DNA from 4 places in the Tardiphaga sp. 20_F10_N6_6 genome. Region 2 is predicted to be linked to each of the others. Evidence: predicted binding sites of a transcription regulator. Region 2 holds the regulator's gene; each other region holds the start of a gene.
The links. The regulator LexA, encoded in region 2, represses DNA repair genes until DNA is damaged. The targets are predictions, from matches to a motif close to TGTTCNNNNTGTGTTCNG.
Positions count from the first base shown of each region.

Region 1: AB7813_RS00320 (ImuA family protein) is a predicted target of LexA. The motif match lies at 2,209-2,226, and genes of this name have one in related genera.
Region 3: AB7813_RS23350 (DNA recombination protein RmuC) is a predicted target of LexA. The motif match lies at 1,929-1,946, and genes of this name have one in related genera.
Region 4: AB7813_RS20210 (YifB family Mg chelatase-like AAA ATPase) is a predicted target of LexA. The motif match lies at 1,239-1,256, and genes of this name have one in related genera.

Region 1 is NZ_CP197239.1:91,904-95,679, reverse strand. It holds gene AB7813_RS00325 (Y-family DNA polymerase) at 1-1,461, opposite strand, end outside; gene AB7813_RS00320 (ImuA family protein) at 1,355-2,146, opposite strand; gene AB7813_RS00315 (putative DNA modification/repair radical SAM protein) at 2,309-3,550, shown strand; gene AB7813_RS00310 (UdgX family uracil-DNA binding protein) at 3,572-3,776, shown strand, end outside.
Region 2 is NZ_CP197239.1:593,306-597,081, forward strand. It holds gene AB7813_RS02705 (ComEC/Rec2 family competence protein) at 1-1,407, shown strand, start outside; gene lexA (transcriptional repressor LexA) at 1,426-2,148, opposite strand; gene AB7813_RS02715 (GNAT family N-acetyltransferase) at 2,451-3,020, opposite strand; gene AB7813_RS02720 (Orn/Lys/Arg decarboxylase N-terminal domain-containing protein) at 3,042-3,776, opposite strand, start outside.
Region 3 is NZ_CP197239.1:4,885,508-4,889,283, reverse strand. It holds gene truA (tRNA pseudouridine(38-40) synthase TruA) at 1-252, opposite strand, end outside; gene fmt (methionyl-tRNA formyltransferase) at 252-1,184, opposite strand; gene def (peptide deformylase) at 1,224-1,745, opposite strand; gene AB7813_RS23350 (DNA recombination protein RmuC) at 1,977-3,191, shown strand; gene AB7813_RS23345 (AmpG family muropeptide MFS transporter) at 3,232-3,776, shown strand, end outside.
Region 4 is NZ_CP197239.1:4,199,135-4,202,910, forward strand. It holds gene AB7813_RS20210 (YifB family Mg chelatase-like AAA ATPase) at 1-1,190, opposite strand, end outside; gene AB7813_RS20215 (diguanylate cyclase domain-containing protein) at 1,373-2,407, shown strand; gene AB7813_RS20220 (MBL fold metallo-hydrolase) at 2,480-3,460, opposite strand; gene AB7813_RS20225 (hypothetical protein) at 3,459-3,641, shown strand; gene gshB (glutathione synthase) at 3,654-3,776, opposite strand, start outside.

The DNA of each region.
Region 1 (3,776 bases), 500 kb from region 2:
GTAATCGCGCGTCGGCTTCGCCTCCTGCGAACGCCACCACTCCATCGACACACGCTCCGGACCTTCCACATGAACGACGTTGTGAGAGACGCGTCGCCAGGTGAATTTCTTAGGCGGCTTGTCTGGAAACTCCGCAAGCGGGACGTCGATCACCTCAGGCTGCTCGAACAACCGTAACGGCCGCAAAGGCGGCTCGTCTTCACGCGGCGGCCATGCTGCCTGCATGGCGGCAGCCAGATGATGCTGTGCCGGCACCCCCAGCATCGCGCGTTCGGGAATGTGGCTCTCGACGGGCAGATAAACCAGCACACGCCGCGACCCGATCCGCGCAGCAATACGGTCGATCAGGTCGGCCAGTTCGTCATTGGCGTGAACATTGGCATCGAGGTCGCGCTGCTGCTGCACGACAATCTCGGTGCGGCTGGCTGACAGGCGGATCATATCGAAACCGAAGCCGGGATCGAGTGGATCTGCAATCGCGTCCAGTCGCTCGCGAAACAACCGGTCGATCACCTCGCCCTTGGTCACCGGCAGGCCGGTTTCCGCGGTGATCACCCGCACCGCGCCGTCGGTGCGAAAGAACGCCGCTTCCAGCCGCCGCGCGCCCTTGCCCTGCCTGTCCATCGCATCGATCAGCGTGCGCGCCAGCTTGGCCAGTGTCAGCGTAATCACGCCATCGGTGGCGATCGGTTCGGCGAAGCGTTGCTCGACGATATAATCCGGCAGCGGCTTGCGCGGCGAGATCGGTGCATCGCTTTGCCCCAGCGCCTGTTCCAGCAGTGTCGTGAATTCCGCGCCAAAGCGCGCAGTGATTTCAGGGCGCGACCGCGAGGCGACATCGCCGATGGTCTTCAAGCCGGCGCGGCGCAATCCGCGGGTGATCGCCTCATCGGCGCCGAGCGTGAACAGCGGCAGCGGCGTCACTGCCTTGGCCTCCTCGCCCGCGGCGATGATCCGGCCATGTACATATCGACTGAGCGTGCGCGCGCATGTCGATGTCCCCGCAATCGCTGCACTGACAATAAAACCCTGCCGCGACAGCGCCGCGCAGAGCTGCTCCATCAGTGCGGCCTCGCCACCGAACAGATGGGCACAGCCGGTGATGTCGAGAAACAGGCCATGCGGCAGATCCAGCGCCACCAGCGGCGTGAAGCGGTCGCACCAATCGGCGATGTCGGTCAGTACCTGCGTATCGGCGACAGGATCGGCATCGAACACCTGAATGTCCGGACAGACCGCACGGGCATTGGCGAGCGGCAGACCGGGTTCGAGGCCGAGCTTCGCCGCGGCATCGTCCAGCGCGGAAATCTGCAGCGCATTGCTTTGCTTGGCGACGACAATACTTGCTTGCAGATTAGCTGGCACGCCGTTGCGCGCGAGCTGACGTTTGATGCGATCGGTTGGCAGGCGCGGCAGCCACAGGCTGAGGATGCGCCGATGTGTCACGGAAAACGCACTCATCACACTTCCATTCCATGATCCATTGCCCGTTCGGGCCGTGACGATTTCGAACCAGTTGCACGTCGAGCATGGGCACGCCCCATGATTGCCAGGGCCTGAATGGCGGCGAATGCGCGGAGCGGATGATCCAGCGCGTCTCTGCCGTACTCGAGACCGGAACGCCTGCAGTCCGCAGCAACAGGCACGTGACGCCAGAGCCGCGCGCTGCCAGCGTGAGCTTGCGGCTGGCGACGAGGTCGAACTGCTTGCTGTCGCCCCAGGTTTCCAGCACGACGCTGCCCAGTGCATCGCAGGCCAGCGCATCAGCCGTGGTCCGCAATGCCGTCTCGACATCGGGCGCGCGCACGGTGACCAGCAGGCGCGGATCGAGGCCGAGCTCGCGCCAGCCGCTCATGGCCAGCGCGCCGCATTCGCGTTCGGGGAAATCCTGCCGGATCCACAGCAGCGGCCGCTTTGCCGAGACACGATGCGCAAGGCCGGCGACAAAGCCCGTGGCCGCCGCGCTGTGCCGGCCTTCGGCGAACACCTCATGCATGGTGCCACGCGCGAGGCCGCCTTGCAGCGCCGCGTCCGCCTCGGCATGACCAAGCGACACGCGATCCGGCGCATAGGTATCGCTGTGAGTCTCGATGCGTTCGATGCTGCCGCGCAATTGCGCGAGCGTGGTCATGCGTGCGCCGGTCATGCGCCGCTCCTCGAAATTGTTTTGCCGTGGCGGGTTTTTAGTGAACCCATTGCCGGCCCATTTGTTCATGATATGTTCTAATATAAAGCTAAGATGGCAAGCCGAGTCAATCGGGATCATCAGCCACTTTTTTAGCGTTTGGAATCAAAGGGATTTTTGAACATGGACGTGAAGCGCAAGCTGGAGATCCTGGCGGATGCCGCGAAATACGACGCGTCCTGTGCGTCCAGCGGTACCGAGAAACGGGACTCCCGCGACGGCAAAGGCATCGGCTCGACCGACGCAGGCATGGGGATCTGTCATTCCTATGCGCCGGACGGCCGTTGCATCTCGCTGCTGAAGATCCTGCTCACCAATGCCTGCAATTACGATTGCCTTTATTGCGTCAACCGCGCCTCCAGCAATGTGACGCGCGCCCGCTTCACCGTCGATGAGGTCGTCCAACTGACGCTGGATTTCTACCGGCGCAATTACATCGAGGGACTGTTTCTCTCGTCGGGCATCATCCGCAGCGCCGATTACACGATGGAACAGGTTGTCGCCGTCGCGCGAAAACTGCGCGAGGAGCATTATTTCCGCGGCTATATCCATCTCAAGACCATTCCGGAAGCCGACGATGTACTGATTACCGAGGCCGGCAAATATGCCGACCGGCTCTCGATCAATATCGAGGTGCCGGAAGAAGACAGCCTCGCCAAGCTGGCTCCGGAAAAAGACGTTCGCGCCATACGCCGCACCATGGGTCGATTGCGGTTGAAGCTCGATGAAGCCCGCGAGGGTCGCAAGCCGACGCCGCGCGGCAAGGTCGGGCCGCGTTTTGCGCCAGCCGGCCAGAGCACGCAGATGATCGTCGGCGCCGACAGCGCCAATGATTCAACCATCATCCGGACCTCGGCCAATCTGTACGGGTCCTACAATCTGAAGCGCGTCTATTACTCCGCCTTCAGCCCGATCCCCGATGCCAGCCGCGCACTGCCGCTGCGCGCCCCGCCGCTGATCCGCGAGCATCGGCTGTATCAGGCCGACTGGCTGATGCGCTTCTATGGCTTCGAGGCCGACGAGATCGTCGATGACAATGACGGCATGCTGTCGCTGGACATGGATCCGAAACTCGCCTGGGCGCTGCGACACCGCGACCGCTTCCCGCTCGATGTCAACCGCGCCAGCCGCGAAGACCTTTTGCGCGTGCCCGGTTTCGGCGCCAAGGCCGTGCAGCGGATCATCGAAACGCGCCGCATCTCGTCGATCCGCGTCGGCGACCTCGCCCGGCTGCATATTCCGCGGAACAAGGCACTGCCTTTCATCGTTCTTCCGGATCATCGCCCGGCCGTGAATTTGCTGGACGGCGCGAAGCTGGCGCAGCGTTTCAAGCCGAAGGCGACGCAATTGGGATTTGGGTTCTAGAATTTCATTTCAGGAGACCCGATGCACACCATAGTGCTGGAGAGCGACACCGACTTTGAAGGCTGGCGCAAGGCGGCACGACAACTCGTGCTGAACGACATTGCTCCCACTCACGTGAGATGGATCGTCGCTGGTGCTGAACTTGAACTATTTTCTGCCTTGCCCGAGACGTCGCTCTCTGACGCCACGCAAGGCACTTTCAACGTCTCGGCCAAATTCGTCGAAC
Region 2 (3,776 bases):
ATCTCCGGCCTCGGTCATGTGTTGTCGATCTCCGGCTATCACATGGCCGTTGTCGCCGGCGTCGTGTTCTTTGCGATCCGCGCGCTGCTGGCACTGATCCCCGTGCTGACGGTGACGTTCCCGATCAAGAAAGTCGCTGCTGCTGCGGCATTGCTGGCTGCGCTGTTCTATCTGCTGCTGTCCGGCGCCGAGGTCGCCACGCAGCGTTCGTTCTTCATGACGGCCGTCGTGCTAATCGCTGTCATGGTCGATCGCCGGGCGGTGACGTTCCGTACGCTGGCGGTGGCAGCAATGGTTGTGCTGATCGTTTCGCCGGAAGCGTTGGTGCATCCGAGTTTTCAGATGTCATTCGCGGCGACGCTGGGGCTGGTCGCATTGGTGCAGATAGGCATGCCCGCGCTGTTTGCCTCGCCCGATCATTCCGCGACCGCGCGCGTGGCGCTATGGGGCGGACGCGAGATCGCGATGCTCGTACTGGCTTCGCTGGTCGCGGGCCTTGCCACCACGCCCTATGCTGCCTTTCATTTCCATCGCGTCACGCCTTATGGCGTCGTCGCCAATCTCCTGGCGATGCCGGTGGTCTCGGCACTGGTTATGCCGGCGGGCATTCTCGGTTTGGTGGCCATGCCGTTTGGCTTTGACGGTGTGTTCTGGCGGCTGATGGATGTCGGCATCCAGTGGATGATTGTCGTCACGCAATGGGTGGCAGCCTTGCCCGGCGCCATCGGCCGGATGCCGGCCTTCGGGACGGGACCGCTGATATCAGCCAGTATCGGCATCATCGTGCTGGGATTGCTGCGCACGCCGTTGCGCCTCGCAGGGCTTGGTGTGCTTGCGCTCTCGATTGTCTGGGCGTTGCTGGTCAAGCAGCCGGATGTCCTGATTTCGGGTGACGGTCACAGCGTTGCGGTACGGGGCAGGGAGGGGCGCCTGCATATGATGCGCAGCGCCAAGGATGCGTTTCTCGCGAAGGAGTGGCTTGCCGGTGATGCCGACGCCCGGCTGCCAACGGATGCCTCCCTCAGCCACGGTGTGTCCTGCGACCGCGACGGGTGCATCACGGCGCTGGCCGATGGGGCTTTGGTGGCGCTGGTCTTACAGCCGGATGCCTTCGCAGATGATTGCGAGAAAGCGGCGCTCATCGTCACGGCGCGACAATCGCCGAGGGATTGCAGGGCGCTGGTGATCGATCAGGATCGCTTGCAACGAAATGGCGCGGTGAGCCTGCACCGAACTGCGAACGGCTTTACCATCGATGCCGTCCGGCCACGGGGCTTGGACCGTCCGTGGTCGCGCGCCATTCCTGATGAGCCCCAGCACGATCTGATCCCGAACAGTCGTACGCCACAAAATCGGCCGGTGGATGCGACGCCGGCGGAAGCCGATCTTCAACCCGAAGATCAGTAATCCGCCGAGGCGCAAATCTCAGTAGCGGCGATACAGGCCGATCAGCTTGCCCTGAATGCGCACCCGGTTAGGCGGCAGGATGCGAACTTCGTAAGCGTCGTTCGCTGGCTCTAGCGCGATCGACGCGCCGCGGCGGCGGAAGCGCTTCAACGTGGCTTCCTCGTCGTCAATCAGGGCCACCACGATGTCGCCGGTGTCGGCGCTTTCGTTGCGCTGGATCAGCACCGTGTCGCCATCGAGAATGCCGGCGTCCTGCATGGAATCGCCGCGCACTTCGAGCGCGTAATGTTCGCCGGAGCCGAGCATGTCGGCGGGCATGCTGATGGTGTGGCTGCGGGTCTGCAGCGCCTCGATCGGCGTACCTGCCGCGATCCGGCCCATGACCGGGATGGCAACCGTGCGGCCATTGTCATCATCGCCGCTGTTGCTGGCGATGCTGGCGGCCGAACGCACCTTGCCAAGCGTGCCTTCGATGACGCTGGGCGTGAAGCCGCGGCGCCCGGTGCCGCCGGTGACCGGCGCGCCGAGCTCTGGCAGCTTGATGACTTCGATGGCACGGGCGCGGTTGGGCAGACGGCGTATGAAGCCGCGTTCTTCCAGCGCCGTGATCAGACGATGGATGCCGGACTTCGAGCGCAGGTCGAGCGCATCCTTCATCTCGTCGAAGGACGGCGGGACGCCGGCTTCCTTCAGCCGTTGATCGATGAATCGCAGGAGTTCGTATTGTTTGCGCGTGAGCATCTGAAGCCATCCTCAGTTGACGGTGTCGGCCGCCGCGTGCGTTTCAAAGGGCCTTCGAACGGTGAGTCTCAATCCTGAGACGATCGTTCGAAGATCGGTTGCGCGAGTTCGGGCACTCTCAAACTACTCAAAGCCACAGAATCTCGAAACAAATCATGAACGAACACTATATGTTCCATATGTGTTCTGCAATGCTTAATTTGCCGTCAACAGAACGCACGTTGAGTGAGGTTTGAGGAGGCTGTTCCTCACCAGTCGTCGATCCTCGACGGACATGGAAAATGCTTCCGCGGTCGCTTGGGCTACGCGGACGTCACGCGCCCAATGGGCGGCGGCGGAGTCGTGGAGCCGGTCGCCAGCGAGCGCTGAACCATGATCGTGTCGGCCCAGCGGCCGGAGCGATAGGCGACGCCGGGCAGCAAGCCGACGCGGGCAAAGCCGAAGCTCTCATGCAAGCCGAGCGAGGCCGTGTTGTCGGCATCGATATAGCCGATGATCTGCCGGAAGCCGGCCGCCGCGCAGACATCGATCAACTCGCGCATCAACAGCCGGCCGATGCCCCGGCCGACATGTCCGTGGTGGATATAGATCGAATGCTTGACCGTGTAGCGATAGGCCGGTCGCTTCCGAAACAGCACCACATAGGCGTAGCCGACGACCTCGCCGCCTTGCGTGGCGACGAGATGCGGGAACCGTTTGCTGCGCAGGTTCTTGCGCCGGTCTCTGAGATCGTCGGGCTGCGGCGTGTCGGCGTCGCTGACGCCTTCCTCGACGCCTTGCCGGATGTGCCGGCGATAGATCGCCAGCATGGCATCGACGTCGGTGTCGCGTGATGGTCGGATGACGACCGGCTGTTCGAGTTCCGTTGGCAAATCAGGCTCCTTACGTGCTCCCTATTCGGAGACCACGTAAGTGTAAAGTCGGATCCGGCCATTGGCGTCGACCTTGCGGTAGATGCCCTGGATTTCGACGTCGAAGCCCGGGAAGGTGTTGAAGCAGGTCTCGAACATCCTGAGATAATCGATCATCGGCTTTGACCGTTCGGTGAGCCGTTCTCCGGGGACGATCGTGGCGATGCCGGGCGGGTAGACCACGAACGGCGTCGTCGCGACGCGCCCGAAGATCTCATCGATCGGGAGGTAATCGACGTCGTTGCGCACCAGACAGCGCGCGGCATCATGGGGTGACATGGCAATCTCCGGCAGATGGTCAGCGGAGAATTGCCTGGTCTGAAGTTCGCTCACATTGGCCTCGCGGAAGAACCGGTGCATGTCGCCGCATAGATCCCTCAGGCGTATGCCCGCGTAACGCGCGGGCCTGCGCCGTGCGAATTCCGGGATGACGTCTTCGAGCAGGGCGTTGTCGTCATGAAGCTTCTTGAAGGCGACGAGGCCCGATATCAGCGTGCCGGCCTTGCTGGCTTCCACGCCGGGCGTCAGCAGGAAGAGCAGCGAGTTAAGGTCGTTTTTCTCCGGCACGATGCGGTTCTCGCGCAGGAACTGCGCCACCACGGGCGCGGGGATGCCGTGTTCCGCATAGCCGCCGGTGGTGCGGTCGAAGCCGGGTGTCAGCACCGTCAGCTTGTTGGGATCGGTCATGGTGAAACCGGCTTCCATGCCGGGGAAGCC
Region 3 (3,776 bases), 4.3 Mb from region 2:
CAGATGGGCATTCATGCCATCGCGAAAGCGACCCGGCACCAGCACTTTCGGCACGTCGCAATGGGCGACCTGGCCGAGCGCATGGACGCCGGCATCGGTGCGACCGGCGCCATGGACGCGGATCGGCTCGCCGCAAATGGCCTCGGCGGCACGCTCCAGCGCGCCCTGTACGGTCAGCGTCGCGTTGGCCTGCACCTGCCATCCGGAAAATGGCGCGCCGTCATATTCGATGATCATCTTGTAGCGCGGCATCAGCCCACCCGCAGAGGCGGCTTCAGCGGCGTGCCACGCAGAAATTCACTGGCCTTCATCGGCTGCTTGCCGGCGCGCTGCAGGTCGATGATCCGGATCGCGCCCTCGCCGCAGGCGACGGTGAGCTGATCGTCGATGATCTCGCCGGGCGCGCCCGCGCCCTTTGCGAGCTCGCAGCGCAGAACCTTCACGCGCACCGCCTCGCCCTCGATCGGCACTTCGCACCACGCGCCGGGAAACGGCGACAGGCCATGACAATGCCGAAGCACGTCGCGCGCCGGCTTCGACCAGTCGATCTTGGCCTCGGTCTTGTCGATCTTGGCCGCGTAGGTGACGCCGTCTGCGCTCTGCGGGGTCAGGCTCAGCCGTCCCCTTTCCAGCGCACCCATGGCCCGCACCATCAAGTCGGCACCAAGCGGCGCCTGCGCATCGTGCAGGTCCAGCGCCGTCATCGCATCGGTGATCGCCAGGCGCTCGGCCATGGCGACATCGCCGGTGTCGAGGCCGATATCCATCTTCATCACCATGACGCCGCTCTCGGCGTCGCCCTCCATGATGGCACGATTGATCGGCGCCGCGCCGCGCCAGCGCGGCAGTAGCGAGCCGTGCAGGTTGAAGCAACCTAAGGGCGGCACATCGAGAATGTTCTGCGGCAGGATCATGCCGTAGGCGACGACGACCGCAGCCTCGGCCTCATGCGACCGGAACTCGGCTTCGGCTTCCGGCGTCCGCAGCGTCTTCGGCGTGAACACGGGAATGCCGAGCCGTTCCGCCTCGCGCGCCACGGGCGTCGGCTGCAGCTTCATGCCACGGCCCGCGGGCTTTGCTTCGCGGGTATAGACCGCCACGATCTCATGGCCATGGGCCACGAGTTCGAGCAGCGTCGGCACCGCGAAATCCGGCGTGCCCATGAAGATCAAACGAAGCGACATAGGTCGGAGCCGATCTGTTGCAGCGTCGAGCGGAGAAACCTACTCCGCGCGCTTGGCGAGCTTGGTGAACTTCTTCAGCACGCGGTCGCGCTTCAGCTTGGACAGGTAATCGACGAACAGCACGCCATTGAGATGGTCGATCTCGTGCTGAATGCAGGTCGCGAACAGGCCTGAGGCCTCTTCCTCGATGGTCTTGCCGTCGAGGTCCATATAACGGATCCGCACTGTCGCCGGGCGTTCCACTTCCTCGTAATATTCGGGAATCGACAGGCAGCCTTCCTCATAGACCGAGAGCTCTTCCGAGGCCGAGATGACCTCCGGATTGATAAAGACACGCGGCTTCTTGCCGTCCTCCTCATCGTCCTTCTTGGCGATGTCCATGGTGATCAGCCGCAGCGGAACCGCGATCTGGATCGCCGCCAGCCCGATCCCGGGTGCGTCATACATCGTCTCGAACATGTCGTCGGCGAGCTTGCGCACCTCTGACGTCACCTTCTCGACTGGTTTGGAGATCAGCCGCAACTGTTTGTCGGGCAGGATAATGATTTCACGAATGGCCATGGCGGCGATTTAATCTGCGCGCCGGTCCGGGTCAATCCGCTGGAAAAGCTGGACTTTGAAGGACGTTAACTCCCCGCCAACCATGAAAATTGAGGCGCGGTTAACCATGCCGGTTAAGGTCCGCTTAACCACATTTCTTAGGCTTGGGTTAACCAGGAAAATTCATCTTTCATTAACCACAAACGTTCCCTCTTCGTTCGCGCGGTCGACCGAATCGGCTACAAGGATGGGATGAACGAGATTCTTTTCATGATCGGCGACATGCCGGTCACCGCCGGCGTGGCATTGATGGGCTTCAGTGCTCTGGCGCTGGGTTTGCTGCTCACCATCGCCATCATCATCGCTCGCTCCGGTAGCCGCGGCGCCGCCATGGCCATGGCCCAGGCGATCCGCGCCGACGAACTGGAAGAACGCCTCAGCGAAGTGCTGAAGGCGCAGAACGAGGCCACCGGCCGCGTCGACGCCATGGGCCAGGCCTTGGCAGGCCGTCAGGCCGACATGGCGCGCGCGGTGTCCGAGCGACTGGACTCCGTGACCCATCGCGTCGGCCAGTCCATGGAACAGACCACGCGCAACACGATGGAAAGCCTGAGCGCGCTGCATGAGCGCCTGGGCATCATCGACAACGCCCACAAGAACCTCACCGACCTTACCTCGCAGGTGACGACGCTCCGCGACGTGCTCGCCAACAAGCAGTCACGCGGCGCCTTCGGTCAGGCGCGGATGGAAAGTATCGTGAAGGACGGCATGCCGAGCGGCGCCTATGCGTTCCAGCACACGCTGTCGTCGGGTAAGAGGCCGGATTGCGTGATCTTCCTGCCGGACCAGCGCCCGCTGTGCATCGACGCAAAATTCCCTTTGGAAGCCGTCACGGCGCTGCATGACGCGCGCAGCGATGACGAGAAGAAATACGCAGCGCAGCGCTTGCGCGCGGACGTGATGAAACATGTCACCGACATCGCCGAGAAGTATCTGGTGGCCGGCGAGACGCAGGACACCGCGCTGATGTTCGTGCCATCGGAGTCCGTCTATGCGGAAATCCATGACGGCTTCGACGACATCATCCAAAAGGCCTATCGCGCCCGCGTCGTGCTGGTTTCCCCCTCGCTGCTGATGCTGGCTATCCAGGTGATGCAGCAAATCCTGAAGGACGCGCGGATGCGCGACGCCGCCGACCAGATCCGCACCGAGGTACTGAATCTGGGCGACGACCTCACCCGGTTGCGCGATCGCGTGATGAAGCTGCAGACGCATTTCGGGCAGGCCAATGAGGACGTCCGCCAGATCCTGATCTCCGCCGATAAGATCGAGAAGCGCGCCGGCCGCATCGAGGAACTGGATTTCAGCAAGAGCGAGCCGGCGGCCGAGGTAGCCCCGGTCATCGCGAAGACCGCCGCCCCCGACATGTTCGCGCCGCTGCCGCGCAAGATTCAGGCAGGGGAATAGGCCACAGGCCGCTTCCTCCCGAATCTGCTAACCCTTCCCCATGACCAACGCGCCTGACTCGTCCGAAGCCGCCCACGCCCTGAAGCCCCGCGCCACCTGGCGCGAGAGCATGGCGGTTTACCTGCAGCCGCGAGTCCTGATCGTGCTGCTGCTTGGCCTGTCGTCGGGCCTGCCGCTCGCGCTGTCCGGCTCGACCCTGCTGGTGTGGATGCGCGAATCCGGCGTCGATCTCGGTACCATCGGGTTGTTCGCCCTCGTCGGCACGCCCTACACGCTGAAATTCCTTTGGGCGCCGCTGGTCGATGCGCTGCATGTGCCGTTCTTCACGCGGCAATTCGGCCGCCGCCGTGGCTGGCTGGTGTTCTCGCAACTGTTGCTTATCGGCGCGATCCTGCTCCTTGCACTGACCGACCCCGCCCGCTCGCCACTGTTCGTCGCCCTTGGTGCGCTGCTGGTCGCTGCGATGTCATCGACGCAGGACATTGTCGTCGATGCGTTTCGTGTGGAGAGCCTGCCGGAGAGCGAACAGGCGGCCGGCATGGCGTCCTATGTCGCGGCCTATCGCATCGGCATGCTGATCTCCAC
Region 4 (3,776 bases), 3.6 Mb from region 2:
AGATCCGCCGCGGTCACCGCCGGGACTTCGATGCGCAGATCGATGCGATCCATCAAGGGGCCCGAGATGCGCGCCTGATAATCCGAGGTGCAGCGATCGATGCGGCCACGCTTGCAGGAGAAGCCCGGCTCGAAAGCGTGACCGCAGCGGCATGGATTCATCGCAGCAACAAGCATGAATCGCGCGGGATAGGTGACGCGGTGATTGGCGCGCGAGACCGCCACCTCGCCATTCTCAAGCGGCGCGCGCAGCGAATCCAGCACGCGCGGATCGAACTCCGGCAGTTCGTCGAGAAACAGCACGCCTTGATGCGCCAGCGAAATCTCGCCCGGCCGCGCGCGCAACCCGCCGCCGGTGAGTGCGGCCATGCTGGCGGAATGATGCGGTGCGCGGAACGGCCGGCGTGAGGTGAGCGCACCGTCCTTGATCTCGCCGGCCACCGACGCGATCATTGAGACTTCGAGGAGTTCCGCCGGCGATAGCGGCGGCAGGATCGATGGCAGCCGTGCCGCCAGCATGGATTTGCCGGAACCTGGCGATCCCGCCATCAATAGATGGTGGCCGCCGGCGGCAGCGATCTCCAGCGCGCGTTTGGCGCTTTCCTGTCCCTTGATGTCGCGCAGATCCACCAGTGTTTCCTCACGCGCATGTATCTTCGGCTGCGGCCGCGACAGAACCTGCGTGCCCTTGAAGTGATTGGCGATCTGGATCAGCGACGTCGCGGCAATGATCTGAATATCGGGACTGGCCCAGGCCGCCTCTGCCCCGCAAGCCGCCGGACAGATCAATCCCTCGTCGCGCGCATTGGCGCCGATGGCAGCCGGCAGCACGCCGGCGACCGGAGCGAGCGAGCCATCGAGACCGAGTTCGCCGAGCACGGTGAAGCCCGTCAATGCATCCGGCGGAATCGCGCCGATCGCGGCCATCAATCCCAGCGCGATCGGCAGATCGTAATGGCTGCCTTCCTTGGGTAAGTCAGCGGGCGCGAGATTGACGATGATCCGCCGTGCCGGCAGCGCCAGACCCGAGGCGACCAGCGCGGCACGGACCCGTTCGCGCGCTTCGGACACCGCCTTGTCGGGCAGGCCGACGATCAGGAAATTCGGCAGGCCGGGCACGACCTGAACCTGCACGTCGACCGCGCGGGCCTCGATCCCCTCAAAGGCTACGGTGGAAACCCGTTGAACCATGCCGCCCTCATTCGAGATGAGAGCGTAACCTAAGGTTGCTTCTACTTCAAGAACAATCAGTGAACGAAATGTAGCGGTAAAGTATGCCGGTTTTGGCTGAAGTAGGCCATTGGCGTAGAAAATCTTAAACACGTCATGCAAAGCATCCTATGAGCTTCGAGACGAAGACTGGGTGCCCGCAGATGTCAGATCGCTTGTCGATGCCGCCAGACGCTCCGGATGACGCCGACCTGATCGCTGCGCTGAAGGCGCAGATCGAAGTCCAGCAGGCCATCATCGATCAACAGGCTGCTTCGCTGGCGCATAGCCGGAAGATATTCGATCGCTCCTCGGCGGCAGCGCGAATCGGCGTCTGGGAATGCGACCTCTCCGATGAATCGCTGGTCTGGACCGATGTTGTCTATGACATCTTCGATCTACCGCGTGGCTCGACGCCGATTCGCGAGGAGGCGCTCGCCTGTTATCCCGAAGAATCCGTCAGGGAACTGACGAAGCGGCGCAGCAAGGCCATCGAGGATCGCACGGGCTTCAGTCTCGATGCGGAGATCATCACCTTCAAGGGCAACCGGCGCTGGATCAGGATCACGGCCACTGTCGAGTCGGTCGACGGCGTTGCCGTCCGCATCTTCGGCATGAAGCAAGACATCACCGAAGAGAAAATTCTGGCGGATCGCAATCGCTATCTTGCCGAATTCGATACGCTGACCGGCCTCGCCAATCGCAGCCAGTTTCAAACCAAGCTGTCGCTGTTCGATGCGGCGTCGGCCATCAAGGTGAAGCCGTTCGGCGCGCTGCTGTTGATCGATCTCGATGAATTCAAGCCGGTCAATGACTGTTTCGGCCACGCAGCGGGCGATGCCTGCCTGACCGTCGTTGCAAATCGAATTCGCAACATCTGTGCCGGTGCGGAACTGGTCGCACGACTCGGCGGTGACGAATTCGCGGTTCTGCTGGGGCCTCACGCGGAATTCGAGGAAGCCTCGGAGACGGCGCGTGCGATCGTCACGCAGTTGGGACTGCCGATTGATCATCGCGGACAACAGTTACGGGTTGGCGCATCGGTCGGCATCGCGCTGGCCGATAACTGCACGTCATCGCAATTGGCAGCCATGGCCGATTCGGCGCTCTATGCGGCGAAGGATGCCGGACGTGGCACGTTCCGGATCTACAAACGCGGCGCGGAGAGACGTCCGAGGGACGCCTCATCCGCGGCGTGAGGATAAATTGATGCGGAATTCCTGCGGCGGTCACTGTCTCAAGATCGCCGCAGGAAAGTCGCAGGATTTCCGCTAGAGATTCATCACCATCGGCTCGGCGATATAGCGGAAGCCGTCGCCCGATTTGACCACATGGCCATAACCCGGCCAGGCAAAGTGATAGGACATCACGGCGGTCTTGTTGGCTGCGAGCATGTCGAGCATCTTCACCCGCGTCGCTGCCGCCATCTTCGGATCGGAGTCATAGGCGAACTCCATGCGCGGCTTCTCCAGCAACAGCACCTGATGATGGGTGAGGTCGCCGAGGAACGCGAAGGACTTTCCGTCCGATTGGATCATGAACATGTGGTGGCCGAACGTATGGCCCGGCGCATGCATGGCGGTAACGCCGGGCAGGAACTCCTGGCCGTCCTTGAAGAACACCAGGCGATCCTTCACCGGCAGCAGGTTCTTGCGCGCATGGACGATGAAGTCCTTGAGCGGCGAACCGAGCTTGCCTTCGTCGGTCCAGAACTTGAAGTCTTCCTCGCTGAGATAGATCTGCGCGTTGGGAAATAGCGCCTTGTCATTGGCATCGACGATGCCGCCGATATGATCGATATGGGCGTGCGAGCACACCACGGCATCGATATCGCCGGGCTTGATACCGGCTTCGGCCATACTTTTCTGCAGGCGACCCGTGGTGTTGCCGAACAGTTGCGACGTGCCCATGCCGGTGTCGAACAGGATCAGTCTGTCGCCCATGTTGATGATCGGCGCGTTCTGTTCGAGCACGACATTGCTGCTGCTGAGGAAATTATCCGTCAGCATCTTCTGCACGTCTTCCTTGGGTACGCCGACGAATGTGCCGGAGGGATCGCCGAGCGGCAAAGGTCCGTCGGAGACAACGGTGACTTCCGCGCTGCCTAACATGAAACGGTGGAAGTAGGGCGCCTGTGTGCCGAGCTTTGGTGCCTTGGCCGATGCGCTGCCGATGAGGCCGGGAGCGAGAAGATTTGCGCCCAAACCAGCGCCGAGCGAGAGCAGGGACCTTCGCGAAACTTCTGAAGTCATGCGTTTCTCCACTGATATGCTTTTGCTTGCCGCCACATGTAGCGGGCCGCTCGATTGGTCGAGCGTGCATCGGCATGCTGCGCTTGCCGTCCATGACTGGCAAGCAAAAGCAGCAGGCGGAGAATTGCGACAAATGGAATTCAAACTGCTGCGTCAAGTATTGACGCAGCGCAGCGAGTGACGCGAGCGGAGTTTACTTCCGCTTCGCTTCGATCACGTCCCAGACCCGCGCCGCGACATCCGGTCCGCCAAGCTTGGCGATGGCGCGAATGCCCGTGGGCGACGTCACGTTGATCTCGGTGAGATTGCCATCGAT